DNA from 2 places in the Clavibacter phaseoli genome. Region 1 is predicted to be linked to the other one. Evidence: predicted binding sites of a transcription regulator. Region 1 holds the regulator's gene; the other holds the start of a gene.
What was found. The regulator LexA, encoded in region 1, represses DNA repair genes until DNA is damaged. The targets are predictions, from matches to a motif close to TCGAACANNTGTTCGA.
Positions count from the first base shown of each region.

Region 2: a site for LexA is predicted at 4,843-4,858, ahead of FGI33_RS05680 (DNA polymerase III subunit alpha). Genes of this name have one in related genera too.

Region 1 is NZ_CP040786.1:656,928-665,726, forward strand. Features, by position in the region: gene dapF (diaminopimelate epimerase) at 1-488, shown strand, start outside; gene FGI33_RS03065 (class I SAM-dependent methyltransferase) at 536-1,153, opposite strand; gene hflX (GTPase HflX) at 1,194-2,759, shown strand; gene lexA (transcriptional repressor LexA) at 2,845-3,525, opposite strand; gene FGI33_RS03080 (LysM peptidoglycan-binding domain-containing protein) at 3,887-4,273, shown strand; gene hisB (imidazoleglycerol-phosphate dehydratase HisB) at 4,383-4,991, shown strand; gene hisH (imidazole glycerol phosphate synthase subunit HisH) at 4,988-5,629, shown strand; gene priA (bifunctional 1-(5-phosphoribosyl)-5-((5-phosphoribosylamino)methylideneamino)imidazole-4-carboxamide isomerase/phosphoribosylanthranilate isomerase PriA) at 5,694-6,443, shown strand; gene FGI33_RS03100 (SseB family protein) at 6,440-7,207, shown strand; gene FGI33_RS03105 (DUF1844 domain-containing protein) at 7,267-7,734, opposite strand; gene infC (translation initiation factor IF-3) at 8,112-8,705, shown strand; gene rpmI (50S ribosomal protein L35) at 8,698-8,799, shown strand, end outside.
Region 2 is NZ_CP040786.1:1,212,541-1,221,339, forward strand. Features, by position in the region: gene FGI33_RS05655 (GNAT family N-acetyltransferase) at 1-204, opposite strand, end outside; gene FGI33_RS05660 (LysR substrate-binding domain-containing protein) at 273-1,208, shown strand; gene FGI33_RS05665 (LCP family protein) at 1,222-2,478, opposite strand; gene FGI33_RS05670 (dienelactone hydrolase family protein) at 2,585-3,334, opposite strand; gene FGI33_RS05675 (glucose-6-phosphate dehydrogenase) at 3,423-4,790, opposite strand; gene FGI33_RS05680 (DNA polymerase III subunit alpha) at 4,905-8,327, shown strand; gene FGI33_RS05685 (FUSC family protein) at 8,399-8,799, shown strand, end outside.

The DNA of each region.
Region 1 (8,799 bases):
AGGTCGACCTCGGCCGCTGGGCGCTGGCGGGCGGCGAGCCGCTCGTGCGCGCCAAGGACCTGCAGGTCGCGCGTCCGGGCCTCGGCATCGACGTGGGCAACCCGCACGTGGTGGTCGCGCTGTCGAGCGAGGACGAGCTCGCTGAGGCGGACCTCGCCTTCGTCCCGCAGCTGGATCCGGAGCCCGCCGACGGCGCGAACGTCGAGCTCGTGGTGCCCGCGGATCCGCTCGTCGTGGACGGCGTGGGCCACATCACCATGCGCGTCCACGAGCGCGGCAGCGGCGAGACGCTGAGCTGCGGCACGGGCGCCGCGGCCGCGGCCCTCGCGACGCGGCACTGGGCGGGTGCTGCCGCACCGCACCAGTGGCGCGTGCAGGTCCCGGGCGGCGTGCTCGGCGTGCGGATGTTCCCGACCGAGGACGGCGAGCACGTCGGCCTCTCGGGTCCCGCTGAGCTGGTGTTCGACGGGGTCGTGGCGCTGGCCTGATCCGCTCGTCCCACCCCGGGACGCGGCGACCGGCGGCGGAGGATGGCCTAGGAGTCCGCGCCGCGGTGCACGCGGAGGACCCGGAAGCCCTTGTCGGACGCCGCGCGCGTCGTCTCGAGGCCCGCGGGCAGGGAGTCGACCAGCCAGCGCTGCAGCGAGTCGGATCCGAGGTTGCGCTGCACGACGAGCCAGGCGTCCGCGTCCGGCGCGAGGCGGGGCATCCAGTCGAGCAGGATCCCGTGCAGCGCCTCCTTGCCGACGCGGATCGGCGGGTTCGACCACACGGTGGCGAAGGGGAGGCCGGCGGGAACATCCTCGGGCAGCACGGCGTTGAGGTTCTCGAGACCGAGGGACCGGGCGTTCGCCCGCGTCAGCTCGAGCGCCCGCTCGTTCACGTCGACCGCCCACACGGTGGCCGACGGCGATCGCATCGCGAGATCGAGCGCCACGGGACCCCAGCCGCAGCCCACGTCCAGCAGATGCCCCTCGGCAGGGGGCGCGGGGACGTTGCGCAGCAGCACCAGGGTGCCCTGGTCGACGTGCTCGGGGCTGAAGACACCGCCGGCGGTCTCGACGTCGACCGTCCGTCCGCCCAGCTCGACCGTGATCGTGCGGGTGCGCAGGGGTCCGGCCGGCGACGAGGAGAAGTAGTGCGCGTCGGCCATACCGGGACGATACCGGACGCCGACGCTACGATGGGAGCACATGATCACGCACGACGAGCACGACCACGAGCCCGCGGACACGACGACGACGTCCACCGAGAACACCGACCGGGACGACGTCGTCGCGCGCGTCCTCGCCCGGGCGGATGACCGGTCCGCCGGCTACGCCCTCTTCCGCGGGTCCGGCGCGCAGGCGCTGTCCGCGGCCCCCGACACCGAGCAGGGCTCGGACGGCGACCAGAGCGAGCGCGCCGACCGGCAGGCGCTGCGCCGCGTCCCCGGCCTCTCCACCGAGCTCGAGGACGTCACCGAGGTCGAGTACCGGCAGCTGCGACTCGAGAACGTCGTGCTCATCGGCGTGTACTCGCAGGGGTCCGTCGACGACGCCGAGAACAGCATGCGCGAGCTCGCGGCCCTCGCGGAGACCGCGGGCGCGGTCGTCCTCGACGGCCTGCTGCAGCGCCGCCCCACGCCGGATCCGAGCACCTACTTCGGCCGCGGCAAGGCCGAGGAGCTGCGCGCGCTGGTCGCGGCGGTCGGCGCAGACACCGTCATCGCCGACACCGAGCTCGCCCCGAGCCAGCGGCGCGCGCTCGAGGACGTGGTGAAGGTGAAGGTCATCGACCGCACCGCCGTGATCCTCGACATCTTCAGCCAGCACGCCAAGAGCCGCGAGGGCAAGGCGCAGGTCGAGCTCGCCCAGCTGCAGTACCTCCTCCCGCGCCTCCGCGGATGGGGCGACTCGATGTCGCGCCAGGCGGGTGGCCAGGTCGGCGGCGCGGGCGCGGGCATGGGATCGCGCGGACCCGGTGAGACGAAGATCGAGCTCGACCGCCGGCGCATCAACACGCGCATGGCGCGCCTCCGCAAGCAGATCGCCGCGATGAAGCCCGCCCGCGACACCAAGCGCGCCAACCGCGACCGGCACTCGGTGCCCTCGGTCGCGATCGTCGGCTACACCAACGCCGGGAAGTCGTCGCTGCTCAATCGGGTGACGAAGGCGGGCGTGCTCGTCGAGAACGCGCTGTTCGCGACGCTCGACGCGACCGTGCGAAAGACGGAGACGGATCAGGGCCAGCTCTACACGCTGGCCGACACCGTCGGCTTCGTGCGGAACCTGCCGCACCAGCTGGTCGAGGCGTTCCGCTCGACGCTGGAGGAGCTCGCCGACTCCGACGTGCTCGTGCACGTCGTCGACGCCTCGCACCCGGATCCCGCGGCGCAGCTCGCGACCGTGCACGAGGTCATCGCGGAGGTGGACGCCTCGTCCATCCCGGAGATCGTCGTGTTCAACAAGAGCGACCTCGCCTCGGACGGCGACCGCGTGGTCCTGCGCGGCCTCGCCCCGCAGGGCGTCTTCGTGTCGGCCCGCACGGGCGAGGGCGTCGAGGAGCTGCGTCGCCGCATCGCGGAGCTGCTCCCGCAGCCGACCATCGAGGTCGACCTCCTGGTGCCCTTCGAGCACGGCGAGATCGTCGCGATGCTCCACGACGGGGCGAAGGTCCTCGAGACCGCGTACGTCGAGGAGGGCACGCGCGTGCGCGCGCTCGTGACGGCCGAGCAGCAGGCGCAGGTCCAGGCGTACTCGGTGGTCCCCGCGGTCTGATCCGCGCCGCACCACCGCGCACCGCGCGCACGAGAGCGGCCGGCCCACTGGGGGACCGGCCGCTCTCGTGCGTCGTGCGCGGGGATCAGACCGAGCGCATGACCGCCACGACCTTGCCGACGACCTCGGCGAAGTCGCCGAGGATCGGCTCGAAGGCGCTGTTGCGGGGGAGCAGCCACGTGTGGCCGTCGCGCTGGCGGAACACCTTGACCGTCGCCTCGTCGTCGAGCATGGCGGCGACGATGTCGCCGTTCTCCGCGGTCTTCTGCTGGCGGACGACCACCCAGTCGCCGTCGCAGATCGCCGCGTCGATCATGGAGTCGCCGACGACGCGGAGCATGAAGAGGTCGCCCTTGCCGACGAGCTGGCGGGGGAGGGGGAAGACCTCCTCGACCATCTGCTCCGCGGTGATGGGGATGCCGGCGGCGATGCGGCCGACCATGGGCACCATGGCGGCGTCGCCCACGGGCGTCGACGGCTCTCCGCTCTCCGCGGCGCCGGTGCCCGGCAGGTCGATGAGCACCTCGAGGGCGCGCGGCCGGTTCGGGTCGCGACGGAGGTAGCCGGAGAGCTCGAGCTGGTTGAGCTGGTGGGTGACGCTCGAGAGCGACGCGAGGCCCACGGCGTCGCCGATCTCGCGCATGCTCGGCGGGTAGCCCTGGCCGGCGATGGTGCGCTGGATGAACTCCAGGATCGAGATCTGCTTGTCGCTGAGGCTCTTGCGGCGCCTCGTCGCGCCGCCTCCCGCCGCTCGCTCGTCCGTCATGCCACGGCCCGCCTCTCGTCGCCGACGCCGCCGCGGGGCGGTCGACCCGGCGGGCCGACGCCCTCGCGGGGGCGATGTCGGTGGTGCCCGGTGGAATGGACACCAGGCACTCGAAACTGTATCCAGCCGGGGCACCTCGTACAAACACCTGTTCGAGCGTGTCGCGCGCCTGGGGGCCGGATCGAGGCGATGAGGGCTTGCGGAGGGCTGGTTTCGAATGTATGTTCGGAACACAGCTTCGCACCCGGCTCTCCCGGCCGAGAGCCGGGTGCGAGCTGCCCGACCCGCATCGCATGCCGTACCGCACTGCACCGCCGAGCGCGTCGCGCCGACGCCCCACCGTCTCGCACGAGAGGTCACCATGAACACCGCAGCCACCACCCCCGGAACCACCGCCTCCGCCGTCGCACCCGTCGCGGAGGCCGCCGTCGCGCCCCGCACGCGCCTGCGCATCACGCGCCGGGGCCGCGTCGTCCTCACCGCGCTCGTCGCGACCCCGCTCGCGCTCGGCGCCGGGCTCGTCGCCCTCAACGGCGGCGCGGCCGTCGCGTCGAAGGACGCGTCGGGCACCGCGTTCGAGTACGTCACCGTGTCGAGCGGCGAGTCCCTCTGGGACCTCGCCGAGGAGATCGCGCCGTCGGCCGACCCGCGCGACGTCATCGCGTCGGTCGTCGACCTCAACCGCCTCCCCTCGTCGGATGTCGCGGCCGGCCAGCAGCTCGCCGTCCCCGCCCAGTACGCCCACTGAACCCGCGCCGCCGCGTCTGCGCGGCGAGCGCGCACGGGGTCCGTCGTCGCTCCCGGTGGCGGCCGGGAGCGCGGCGGTACGACGGGATGCGATCGGTAGCATGGGACCCATGAGCACCCTCGCGCGCACCGCGCACGTCACGCGGCAGACCAGCGAGTCCCGCATCGACCTCCAGCTCGACCTCGACGGCACCGGTGCCTCCGAGATCAGCACCTCGGTCCCGTTCTACGATCACATGCTCACCGCGTTCGCGAAGCACTCGCTCACCGACCTGAAGGTCACCGCCACGGGCGACACGCACATCGACGTGCACCACACCGTGGAGGACGTGGGGATCGTGCTCGGGCAGGCCATCCGCGAGGCGCTCGGCGACAAGTCCGGCATCGCCCGCTTCGGCGACGCGCTCGTCCCGCTCGACGAGGCCCTGGTGCAGTCGGTCGTCGACATCTCCGGCCGTCCGTTCCTCGTGCACTCGGGCGAGCCCGCCGGCTTCGAGATGCACCTCATCGGCGGTCACTTCACCGGATCCATGGTCCGCCACGTCTTCGAGGCCATCACCTTCCACGCCGGCCTGACCGTGCACGTCACCGTGCTCGGCGGGCGCGACCCGCACCACATCGCCGAGGCGGAGTTCAAGTCCTTCGCGCGCGCGTTCCGCCTCGCCAAGGAGCTCGACCCGCGCGTCTCCGGCATCCCGTCCACCAAGGGCGCGCTGTGACGCGGCCCTCCGTCGTCGTCCTCGACTACGGGAGCGGCAACGTCCACTCCGCGGTCAAGGCGCTCGAGCTGGCCGGCGCGGACGTCGAGCTGACGGGCGACCCGAAGCGGGCGCACGAGGCCGACGGGCTCCTCGTCCCCGGCGTCGGCGCGTTCTCGGCCGTCATGACCGCGTTGCGGGCGGCCGGCGGCGACCGCGTCGTCGACCGCCGCCTCGCCGGCGGCCGCCCGGTGCTCGGCATCTGCGTGGGCATGCAGGTCATGTTCGACCGCGGCGTCGAGCGCGACGTCGACGTCGCGGGCCTGGGGGAGTGGCCGGGCACGGTCGACCGCATCGAGTCGGACGTGCTGCCGCACATGGGCTGGAACACCGTCGAGGTGCCCGAGGGGTCCGCGCTGTTCGCGGGCCTCGAGGACGAGCGCTTCTACTTCGTGCACTCCTACGCCGCGCGCACGTGGGGCATCGACCCGCTCCCGCCGCTGCCGGCGCCCCGCGTGACGTGGGCGACGCACGGCGAGCGCTTCGTCGCCGCGGTCGAGAACGGCCCCCTCACCGCCACGCAGTTCCACCCCGAGAAGTCGGGGGCGGCCGGGATCCGGCTGCTCGCGAACTGGCTCGGCACCCTCCGCGCCGCCTGACGCCCGCATCCGCATCCGCCGTCGCCGACGGCCCCGCCCGAACGCCCGAACGATGGAAGGCCCCATGAGCGAGTTCACCAGCACCCCCCGCCTGACCCTCCTGCCCGCCGTCGACGTGGCGGGCGGCCAGGCCGTCCGCCTCACGCAGGGCGCGGCCGGCACCGAGACCGGCTACGGCGATCCCGTCGACGCGGCCCGGGACTGGGCCGAGCAGGGCGCCGAGTGGCTGCACCTCGTCGACCTCGACGCCGCGTTCGGCCGGGGCGACAACCTGTCGGTCATCTCCCGCGTGATCCGCGCCATCGACGGCGTGCAGATCGAGCTGTCCGGCGGCATCCGCGACGACCGGTCGCTCGACGTGGCGCTGGAGAGCGGCGCGACGCGCATCAACCTGGGCACGGCTGCGCTGGAGAACCCCGAGTGGGCCGCCAGCGTCATCGCGCAGCACGGCGAGGCCGTGGCGGTCGGGCTCGACGTCCGGGGGCGCACGCTCTCTGCGCGCGGCTGGACCCAGGACGGCGGCGACATCTGGGAGGTGCTCGAGCGGCTCGAGGACGCCGGATGCGCGCGCTACGTCGTCACCGACGTCACCAAGGACGGCACGCTCCAGGGCCCGAACCTCCAGCTCCTCCGCGACGTCCTCGAGCGCACCGAGCGCCCGGTCGTCGCCTCCGGCGGGGTGTCGAGCCTCGACGACATCCAGGCGCTCCGCGAGCTCGTCCCGCTCGGCCTCGAGGGGGCCATCGTCGGCAAGGCCCTGTACGCCGGCGCCTTCACGCTCGGCGAGGCGCTCGACGTCGCCGGGGATCGATGACCGGATCCGCTCCGCACGCCGACTCGGCCGGGACGCCCTGGGCCGGCCGGTCGTTCGAGCCCACGCCCTTCCCGGACGACGACGGCTCCGCGCCGCCCGCCCTCGCCGACGCGCTCGCACGCCACGGTCGCGGTGAGGTCGGCCCAGCCGTGGTGGTGGACGCGCTCCGCGACGCGCGCCTGCTGATCCCGCTCGTGGCGCGCCTCGGCGAGGAGGGCGAGGGAGCCCACGGGCTGAAGGCCGACAAGAGCGCCGAGCTGTCGATCATCACGGTGGCCGGACCCGACGGGCGCACCGTGATGCCGGTCTTCACGTCCGTCGCCGCGATGGGCAGGTGGAACGCGAAGGCCCGGCCGGTGCCCGCCGACGCCGTCCGCGTGGCGCTGGCCGCCGCGAGCGAGGAGACCGACCTCGTGGTCGTCGACCCGATGTCGGACACCGAGTTCGTGCTGCGCCGGCCCGCCGTCTGGGCGGTCGCGCGGTCGCTGCCGTGGATCCCGAGCCCCGAGGATCCCGAGGTCGTCGCGGCGCTGGAGGCGAGCGTCGTCGAGGAGCCGGCGGTCGTGGCGCTGAGCACCGCGCCGGGCGATCCGCGCGCGCGCCTCGAGGGCCCGGAGCTGACGATCGAGCTGGAGCTCGTCGACGGCCTCGACCGCCCGGCGCTCGACGCGTTGCTCGCTCGGCTGCAGGGGGAGTGGTCCCGGAGCGCGGTGCTCGCGGACCGGGTCGACAGCATGGGTCTCCGGATCACCTCGGCCCGCTGAGGCACGAGCCGCGCTCCACCGCCGAGGCGGCGCCGGGCGCGACGTGCGAGGCCGGTGCTCTAGGAGACCGGCCCGGTGTACTTCTCGCCCGGTCCCTTGCCGACGGCGTCGGGGTAGGGCGAGGCCTCTCGGAAGGCGAGCTGCAGGGACCGGAGTCCGTCGCGCAGGCTGCGCGCGTGCTGGTCGCCGAGCTCCGGCGACGCGGCGGTGACGAGGCCCGCGAGCGAGATGATGAGCTTCCGCGCCTCGGCGAGGTCGGTCTGCGTGGCGGGGTCGTCGGCGAGCCCGCACTTCACGGCGGCGGCGCTCATGAGGTGGACGGCCGTCGTCGTGATGACCTCGACGGCGGAGACCTCCGCGATGTCGCGCGCGTACTGGTCGGCGACGAAGTCCGCCGTGTCGTCGTCGGCGACACCCGCGGCGCCGGCGCCGGCGCCGGCGCCGGTCGCGGCGGGCTCCTCGAAGCGGTGCACGTGGGAGTCGGCCGGTCCTGCGGACGCGGGGTCGGGCTGGGTCTGGTCGGTCATGTCTGTCCTCGGGCTGGGTGGCGGTGCCGGATGGCGGCGGAGGCGGCGGGAGCCCGTCGTGGCCCGCCCTTCCGGGGCGGGGTCGGCGTCTGCTATGCTGATCGACGGCTCCGGGGCTGTCACAGCCCCGGTTCGAAAGAGGATTGATCTCCCACCCGCGCTTGACCGCCTCCATAGGTTACCGGGTCGATTTCGCTCCCCCGTCCGAAGGGCCCCTCACCGGGACCGCACGACGGGAGCCCCGCACACGCGGGGAAAGGGCGTGTTGCCGAGTACGACGGATCCGTCGCACCCTGGTGAAGAACCCTCCTCGTCTCGAATCCGAGCGGCTCCCCGAGAGCCGCCGGGCCACCCGAAGACACGAATAGGAGCAGTCCATCAGCGATCCCCGTACCAACGATCGAATCCGAGTTCCCGAGGTTCGCCTCGTTGGCCCAGCAGGCGAGCAGGTCGGCGTCGTATCCATCGACGTCGCACTCCGGCTCGCGCAGGAAGCCGACCTCGACCTCGTCGAGGTCGCGCCCAATTCCAAGCCCCCCGTGGCGAAGATCATGGACTACGGCAAGTTCAAGTACGAGGCCGCGCAGAAGGCCAAGGAAGCGCGTCGCAACCAGGCGAACACCATCCTCAAGGAGGTGCGCTTCCGCCTGAAGATCGACAAGCACGACTACGAGACCAAGCGCAAGCGCGCCGAGGGCTTCCTGCAGGACGGCGACAAGGTCAAGGCCATGATCCTGTTCCGCGGGCGCGAGCAGTCGCGTCCGGACCAGGGCGTGCGACTGCTCAAGATGTTCGCGGAGGACGTCGCCGAGTTCGGCAGCGTCGAGTCCACCCCCACGATCGACGGCCGCAACATGGTCATGGTCATCGGACCGCACAAGAACAAGTCCGAGGCCAAGGCCGAGGCCAACGCGAAGCGCGACGCCACCAAGGCGAGCGCTCGAGAAGCGAGAGAAGAGAACAATGCCTAAGCAGAAGACCCACTCGGGTGCCAAGAAGCGTTTCAAGGTCACCGGCACCGGCAAGATCATGAAGCAGCAGGCGGGCATGCGGCACAACCTCGAG
Region 2 (8,799 bases), 560 kb from region 1:
GAGGAGCACCGCGCCGCCGCGGTCGACGACCTGGCCGCGCGGGTCGGCCAGCACGCGCTCGTCGTCGGGCTCGAGCGCGAACAGCGTCGTGATCCAGGCCTCGTTCAACGCGCGGAAGGCGCGGGCGTCGGCGTCGTCGACGAGCGGCGAGATCTCGATCGGGGCGGATGCAGGTGCGGACGGGCTCTCGGCGTGCGTGCTCATGGATCCAGCATCTCCGCCGCCGCGGGCCGAGTCCAATATGGAAGACGTCGCTCCGATAGCGTTCGTGAATGGATCTCGACCTCCGCCTCGTCCGCTCCTTCCTCGCCGTCGCCGACGAGCGGCACTTCGGCCGGGCCGCGGAGCAGCTCGGCATCGCCCAGCCGGTGCTCTCCCAGCAGGTGCAGCGCCTCGAGCGCCGGCTCGGCGTGGCGCTGCTCGTGCGCACCTCCCGGAGCGTCGCCGTCACGCCGGCCGGCGCCGCGCTGCGGGATCGCGGGCGCGCGCTGCTCCGGCAGGCCGAGGCCGGGCTCGACGAGGTGGCGCGCATCGCCCGCGGGGACGCGGGGCGGCTCGACCTCGGCATGGTCCACTCGACCGTCGCGATCCCGGCGGAGCGGACCGGGCCCGTGGAGAGCATCCGGCGGTTCCGCGCGCATCACCCGGACGTCGAGGTGCGGGTGCGCGAGGGCTTCACGGTCGACCTGATGGAGGCGCTGATCCGGGGCGAGCTCGACGTCGCGATCGTGCGGGACCCGGATCCGGCGGACGGCGTCGACCTCGCGGAGCTCCTCACCGAGCCGTTCGCGGCGGTCGTGCCGGCCGCGCATCCGCTGGCCGCCCTGCCCGCGGTGGACGCCGCCCTCCTCGCCGACGAGCCCTTCGTGTTCCCGCCGCGACGCGCGAGCGACGACGCCTACGCGCGGAACCTCGAGCCCGTCACCGAACGGGGCCGGATCGTGCGGGTCGTCCAGGAGGGGTCGACGTGGACCATGATCATCCACCTCGTGGGGGCGGGGCTCGGCGTGACGATCGCCCCGCGGAGCGCGACGGTCGGCGCGCCGGACACGGTCCGCGTCGTCCCGCTCCGGGACTCGCGCGCGACCTCGACGGTGCACGTCGCGACGCGCGCCGACGATCCGAACCCCGTCGTGCGGGCGTTCCTCGCGGCGCGCGCGACGGAGGCCGCCCCGGATCCGGCCTCGCGAGGACGGTCGGCGCGCTGACGGCGGCGCCGGATCAGCCCTGCCCGTTGGAGCAGGTGCTCTGCGCGGCGGTCTGGCCGGTGATGCTCGGGTCGAGCACCTCGGCCGTCGCGGTGGGCGGCGTCGTCGACCCGCCGGTCGGCGGCGCGGTCGTGGCGGGCGGGGTCGTGGCCCCGTCGGCGGGCACGCTGCCGGACTCGTCGGACGTCGCCGCCTGGCCGAGCGAGAAGTCCGCGTCGGACGCGAGGAGGCCCACGAGCTGCGCGGCGGCCGCCTCGTCCGGCTGGACCCGCCCGTTGGCGAGCACCGTGCCCGGGTACTGCAGGAACACGACGTCGTCGAGCGGGATGTCCTTGAAGGTGAGCGCGACCGAGACGAGCGTGTCGAGGTCGGCGAGCGACGTGGACAGCTGCATGTTGTCGACCACCGCGCGCGCGATGCCGTAGAGCTTGGCGGGGTTGGTGAGGGTGTCGGTGCTCTTGATGGTGCGCACGAGAGCGCTCAGGAACACCTGCTGGTTGCCGATGCGCGAGATGTCGCTGCCGTCGCCGACGCCGTAGCGGGTGCGGAGGAACTGCACGGCGTCCTTGCCCTGGAGCGTGTGGAGGCCGGGATCCAGCGACAGGTCGGTCTTCTTGTCGTAGATGCCGTTGGCCACGCAGACCTCGACGCCGCCGACGGCGTTGGACATCTCGACCACGCCGTTGAACTGCACGACGCCGCCGTAGGGGATGTCGAGCCCGGTGAGGCCCTCGACCATCCGCACGGTGCACTCGAAGCCGCCGCGCGACAGCGACTCGTTGAGCTGGGCGCGCGAGCTGGCGGCGTACTTCGTGCCGTCGGGGCCCTCGCACTCGGGGATGGGCACGAGCATGTCGCGCGGGAAGGAGATGACCGTCGCGCGGCTGCTGTCCTCGCTGATGTGGAGCAGCATCGTGACGTCGTTGAGGGTGGCCGTGCCCACGTCCTTCGCGGCGCCGTATCCGTCGCCCTGGCCGGCGCGGCTGTCGCTGCCGACGATGAGGATGTTCGCGCCGCCGTCGATGCCGCCGAGCGACGGCGGCATGGTCTGGCCGCCCGAGATGTCGACCGTGTTGTCGGCGACGGTGCGGGAGAGGTCCCAGGCGGCGATGCCCACGACCGAGAGCGTGCTCACGAGGGCGACCGCCACGGTCGCGGCGATGCCCTTCATCACGGTGCGTCCGGCGCTCGGGGTGCGGAGCCGGCCGTGCCGTGCGATGCCGCGGACGCGGGCCCGGTCGGAGCGGGTCCTCTGGGGGGCGTGCTGCATGGGGGATCTCTCGTCGCCGGGCGGGGAGCGCCGGGCGCGGGCACCCGGATCCTCCACAGGGTAGCCGAGGGCGGTGGAGAGTCCGCTCGGCGCGCGGGCCCGTGCGCTAGGCGCCCGTCCGCTCCTCGCCGCGCAGGTGGGCGTCGAGAAAGGCGTCGATCCGCCGCCACGCGTCCGCCGCCGACGCGGGCTCCGGGCCCATGCCGACCGCGCGCAGCACCGGGCGGAGCGGCCGGGGACCCATCTCGGCCTCGTTGAGGAAGGAGTGCCCGGCGGCTGCGTACTCGCGCACGTCGTGGTCGATGCCGTGCGCCACGAGGGCGGCCTCGAGGCGGTCGGCGGACCCCGCGAGCTGCCGGTCGCGGCCGCCGTAGCTCGCGACGATCGGGCACGCGCCGTCGAGCACGCCGTCGAGGTCCTCGGGCAGCATCCCGTAGTTGACGCTCGACGCGTCGAAGCCCCGGGAGGCCGCGGCCAGGGCGAACCCGCCGCCCATGCAGAACCCGATGACGCCGACGCGCCCGGTGCAGTCGGCGCGGGCGAGGAGGGCGCGGCGGGCGGACTCGACGTCGACGAACGCGCGGCCCTCCCCCGCTGCCAGCGTCCGGAATGTCGCGACCAGGCAGCGGCGCGCGCCGCCCGCGGAGAAGAGGTCGGGCATGAGCGCGAGGAAGCCGGCCTCGGCGAGGCGCTCGGCCTGGCGGCGCATGACGTCGGTGACGCCGAAGGCCTCGTGCACCACCACGACGGCGGGCCAGGGGCCCTCCCCGTCCGGCACCGCCAGCACGCCGTGGAGGCCGGGCGACGCCCCGGGCGCGGCGGCGGGCAGGGGGATCTCGGTGAGGGTCACGGGCATGCCCTCACGCTAGGACGCGACGAGGGCGCCGCCGCCGGGAGGCGACGACGCCCAGGGAGCCGTCATGCGGGAGGTCGACGTGGGGCGGTCAGCGCCAGGCGGTCGGCCCCGCGGATCCCGCGCGGTACTCGGCCATGGGCACGCGGTCGCCCTTCCAGGCGCGCATGACGGGCGCGACGATGCGCCAGCACCGCTCGGCCACGTCGCCGCGGACCGAGAGGCGCGGATCACCCGCGAGGATCCCGTCGAGCACCTCGCCGTACGGGGTGAGCTCGGGCTGGGCGAACTCCGCGCGGAACGTGGATTGCGTGAGCGTGAAGGGCTCGCCCGTGCCGTCCATCGTGACCTCGAGCGAGATGCCGTCGGGCTTGAGGTCGATGATGAGCCGGTCCGGTCGGGCGGAGCCGTGGAGGCCCCGCGGCAGGTGCGCCACCGGCTTGAAGGTGACGACGATGCGCTTGGACGCCTCCTTGAGGGCCTTGCCCGAGCGCAGGCGGAACGGCACTCCCGCCCAGCGCGCGTTCGCGACGCCGAACGTGACCTCGGCGAGCGTCTCCGTCTCGTTGGCCGGATCCACCCCCTCCTCCTTGGCGTACGCGGGGATGCGCGTGCCGTCGACCGTCGCGCCCGTGTACCGGGCCCGGCGGCTGTGCGCGACGGGGTCGTTGTCCCACACCTCGGTGGCGCGGAGGACCGAGGCGATGTTCGAGCGCAGGTCGTCCGGGTCGATGCTCGCGGGCGGCTCCATCGCGAAGACCGCGAGCACCTGCAGCAGGTGGCTCTGGATCATGTCGACGAGCGCGCCCGACTTGTCGTAGTAGGCGGCGCGGCCCTCGAGCGCGAGCGTCTCGTCGTAGAGGATCTCGACCTTCTCGATGTCCCGGGCGCTCCACACCGACTCGAAGAAGCGGTTGGCGAAGCGCAGCGACACGAGGTTGAGCACCGTGGAGAGGCCGAGGAAGTGGTCGGTGCGGTGGATGCGGTCCTCCGGCACGAGCTTCAGCAGCTGGCGGTTGAGCTGCGCGGCGCTGCGGCTGTTCGAGCCGAACGGCTTCTCGAGCGCCAGCGTGGTGCCCTCCGGCAGGTCGAGCTTCTCCAGCTGCTCGCACACCGCGATGGAGATGGCCGGCGGCAGCGCGAAGTAGAGGGCCGGCGCGCCCTCGCACGCCTCGAGGATGCGCTTCAGGTCGTCGAGGTCGGTGGGGTCGGCCTGGATGTACTTGGTGGACGAGACGATGCCCGCTGCCCGGCGTCCCGTGGCGTCGACCGAGTCGAACGCGGTCTTGACCGTCTTCGTCCACTCCTGCGGGCTGCGTTCGCTCCGTCCGGTGCCGATGAGCTGGATCCTGCGCCCCCGATCGCTCGCCACGAGGCTGCCGAGACCCGGCAGGAGGAGGCGTTCCGTGAGGTCGCCGCTGGCGCCGAGGATGACGAGGGTGGAGGGTTCGCTGGTCATCCTCCGAGACTACGGGTCGCGGCTGCCGGGCAGCCGACCTACACTGGGCGAGTCGAACATCCGTTCGAACATCGCGCCCGGGGAGGGCGCGGGCGGACATCGAGGGAGGCGCGCGTGAGCTTCACCCACCTGCACGTCGCGTCCGCCTTCTCCGCCCACTTCGGCACCTCGGCGCCCGAGGCGCTCGTCGACCGGGTCGCGTCCGAGGGCGCGCCGGCCGCGGCGATCACCGACCGCGACGGGCTGTACGGCGCCGTCCGCCACATCCGCCGCTCCATCGCCCAGGGGGTCTCCCCCGTCGTCGGCGCGGAGCTCGGGCTCACGGGCGAGCACCCGGGACGGATCACGGTGCTCGCGCACGGCGGCACGCGCGGGCAGGGCTGGGCGGCGCTCAGCCGGCTCATCAGCGCGAGCCACGGGCGCGGCACGGCGAGGAGCACCGCCCGGAGCGCCCAGGCCGGCATCGCGCGCTCCCGGCCGCCCGCGTTCCTGCTCGGCGAGGAGGGGCCGGTCGGCACCGTCATGCTCGGGCCCGACTCGGACGTCGGCCGCGCCGTCGCGGCGGGCGACCACGCGCTCGCGTCCCGCCACCTAGCCGAGTGGGCCCGGCTCCTGCCCGGCGCGGTCGTGGTCGAGGTGGTCTGCCACTTCACCGAGCCCGGCGAGTCCGCGAGCCTCCGGCACGCCGCCCGCATGCTCGAGCTCGCCGACGCCCACCGCGTCCCCGCGGTGCTCACCAACGCCGTGCGCTACCTCGAGCCCGACGACGCGCTCACGGGCGACGTGCTCGACGCCGCCGGCACGCTCCGGCCGCTCGGGTCGTTCCGCCCGCAGCCCAACGGGCAGGCGTGGCTGAAGACCCCGGCCGAGATGCAGGAGATCGCCCGGGAGATCGCGGGCACGTCGGCGCTCGACCGTCGGGCCGGCGAGGCGCTGCTGCGCGCCACCGAGGAGCTCGCCGACCGCTGCCGGCTGGATCCCGACGCCGACCTCGCCTGGCGGAAGCCGAAGCTGCCGGAGAAGTCGGTCATCGGGGTGACGGGCGACCCGGACGAGGCGCTCTGGCGGAAGGCCGAGGCCGGCGTCACCGAGCGGTTCGGGCACGTGGACGAGTCGATGCGGCAGCGCGTGCTCGCCCGCATGCGCACCGAGCTCCAGACCATCACGGGCTTCGGCTTCGCCACCTACTTCCTCACGGTCGCCGACGTCTGCGCGCTCATGCGCGACATGGGCGTGCGCAACCAGGCGCGGGGATCCGGCGCGGGCAGCCTCGTCAACTACCTGCTGCGCATCTCCAACGTCGACCCGCTCGAGCACGACCTGCTCTTCGAGCGCTTCCTCGGCAAGGTCCGCTCGACGCTGCCGGACATCGACATCGACGTGGAGTCCGCGCGCCGGCACGAGGTCTACCACCGCGTGTTCGAGAAGTACGGCAGCAACCGGGTCACCCTGCTGTCGATGCAGAACACGTACCGGGCCCGCGGCGCCGCGCGCGACGCCGGGCTCGCGCTCGACCTCGACGAGCAGCAGATCGACTTCATCGCCAAGAACATCTGGCGGTTCAACGCGCGCGAGTTCCGGGCGGTGCTCGAGACGAAGCCCGAGCTCAAGCCCATCGCCGACCTCGTGCGCGACGACCCCAGCATCGACCTGCTGGTCGACCTCACCGAGCGGCTCGACCGGCTCCCTCGGCACATCTCCATGCACCCGTGCGGCGTGATCCTCGGCGACTCCGACCTGCTCAGCACGAGCCCCGTGCAGCCGAGCGGCATGGGCCTGCCGATGAGCCAGTTCGACAAGGACGACATCGACGACATGGGGCTCCTGAAGCTCGACATCCTCGGCGTGCGGATGCAGAGCACCATGGCGTACGCGCTGGAGGAGATCCACCGCATCCACGGCACGCGCTCGGCGGTCGCGGGCGGCGTCCCGGTCGACGCGCGCTACGTGCACCGCGACGGGCGCATCGAGCTCGACGAGATCCCGCACGACGACGAGGAGACCTTCGCGGCCATCCGCACCACGCACACGCTCGGCATGTTCCAGATCGAGTCGCCCGGGCAGCGCGAGCTCATCGGCAAGATGCAGCCGGACGTGTACGAGGACCTCATCGCCGACATCTCGCTGTTCCGGCCGGGCCCCATGAAGGGCAACATGGTCGCGCCGTTCCTCGACACGAAGCACGGCATCACCCGGCCCGACTACCTGCACCCGCGCTTCGCGCCGTTCCTCGCGCCCACGTTCGGCGTCGTCATCTACCACGAGCAGGTCATCCGGATCTTCGCCGACTGCATGCAGGTCTCCCTCGCGGAGGCCGACGAGCTGCGCCGCAACATGGAGCGCATGGACACCGTGGTCGAGGCCGCGTTCCGGGAGCGCACCGCCCTGCACGTCGACGGGCGCACGGGCCGGCGCCCCTTCTCGGACGCCGACGTCGAGCGCATCTGGAAGGCGCTCAAGGGCTTCGGCTCGTTCGGGTTCTGCAAGGCGCACGGCGCCGCGTTCGCGCTGCCCACGTGGCAGAGCGCGTGGCTGAAGACGCACTACCCGGCGGAGTTCCTCGCGGGGATCCTCACGCACGACCCCGGCATGTACCCCAAGCGCCTGCTCCTCACCGAGGCGCGTCGCATGGGCGTGCCCGTGCTGCCGCTCGACGTCAACCGGTCGACCGGCGTCTACCGCGTGGAGCGCGTCGAGGGCGAGGGGACGACGGGGCGCACGCGCATCGGCGAGCTGGGGATCCGGCTGTCGCTGCAGGACGTGCACGGGATGAGCCAGGCGGAGCTGGAGCGGATCGAGCGGGGCCAGCCCTACGACTCCATCAGCGACTTCTACGCGAAGGCGCAGCCGTCGCGCGCGCTGCTCGAGCGGCTGGCCGCCGTGGGCGCGCTCGACTCGCTCGCGACGGACGAGGCCGACCGGGCGGCGCGCGGGGCCGCGTCGCGCGGCGACGTGATGGCGTTCGCGCGCCGGCTCACGGCGCGGGCGGCCCGTCCCGCGGATCCGGCCGGCCAGCTGCCGCTCTTCGTCGACGACCGCGACCTCATCCCGCGCGGCTCGCCCGACCCCGACGGCCGCGCGCGCGTCGCCGCCGAGCTCGACATCCTGCAGATGGAGGTCACCGAGCACGTGCTGGAGAGCTACCGGCCCATGCTCGACGAGCTCGGGGTCATCCCGGCGAGCCAGCTGCTCGAGGTGCGCAGCGGCTCCGAGGTGGTGGTCGCGGGGATCCGCATCGCCACGCAGACGCCGCCCATGCGCAGCGGCAAGCGCGTGGTCTTCATCAGCCTCGACGACGGCACGGGCTGCTCCGACTCCACCTTCTTCGACGAGGCGCAGCAGAAGGCCGGGCCCATGCTCTTCGGCACGAGGCTGCTCGTCATCCGCGGGCGCACCCGGCGCACGGGCGAGCGCGGCGTCTCCATCCAGGCGGAGGACGCGTGGGACCTCAAGGAGATGTGGGCGCGCTGGCAGGACGCGAGGCGGCAGGGCGGCGGCGGGGCCGACGGGATGGACGACGCGGCCCAGGTCGCCTGAGGCCCCGGTCGCCCGGTGTCCTCCGCCCGCGGGATGATGGATCCACCCGAGACCGCCGCCGGAGGCCGCACGTGCGCATCACCACGACCGTCCGCACCACCACGCGCATCCCGTTCGTCCAGGTGGTCAAGACCTCGGTCGCCGCGATCATCGCCTGGTTCGTCTGCATCGCCCTGCTGCCCGCGCAGCTGCCCATCTTCGCGACCATCGCGGCGCTGCTCGTGGTGCAGCCGAGCATCAACCAGACCTTCGGGAAGGCGGTCGAGCGCAGCCTCGGCGTGATCACGGGCGTGCTGCTCGCGCTCCTCCTCGGGCTGGCGCTCGGCACGTCGAGCTGGGTGGTGCTCCTCGCGGTCGTCGTCGCCGTGCTGGTGGGCTGGGTGTTCCGGCTGACGCCCGGGTCGAGCACGCAGATCCCCATCAGCGCGATGCTCGTGCTCGCCATCGGCCAGCTCTCGCCCGTCTACGCGGT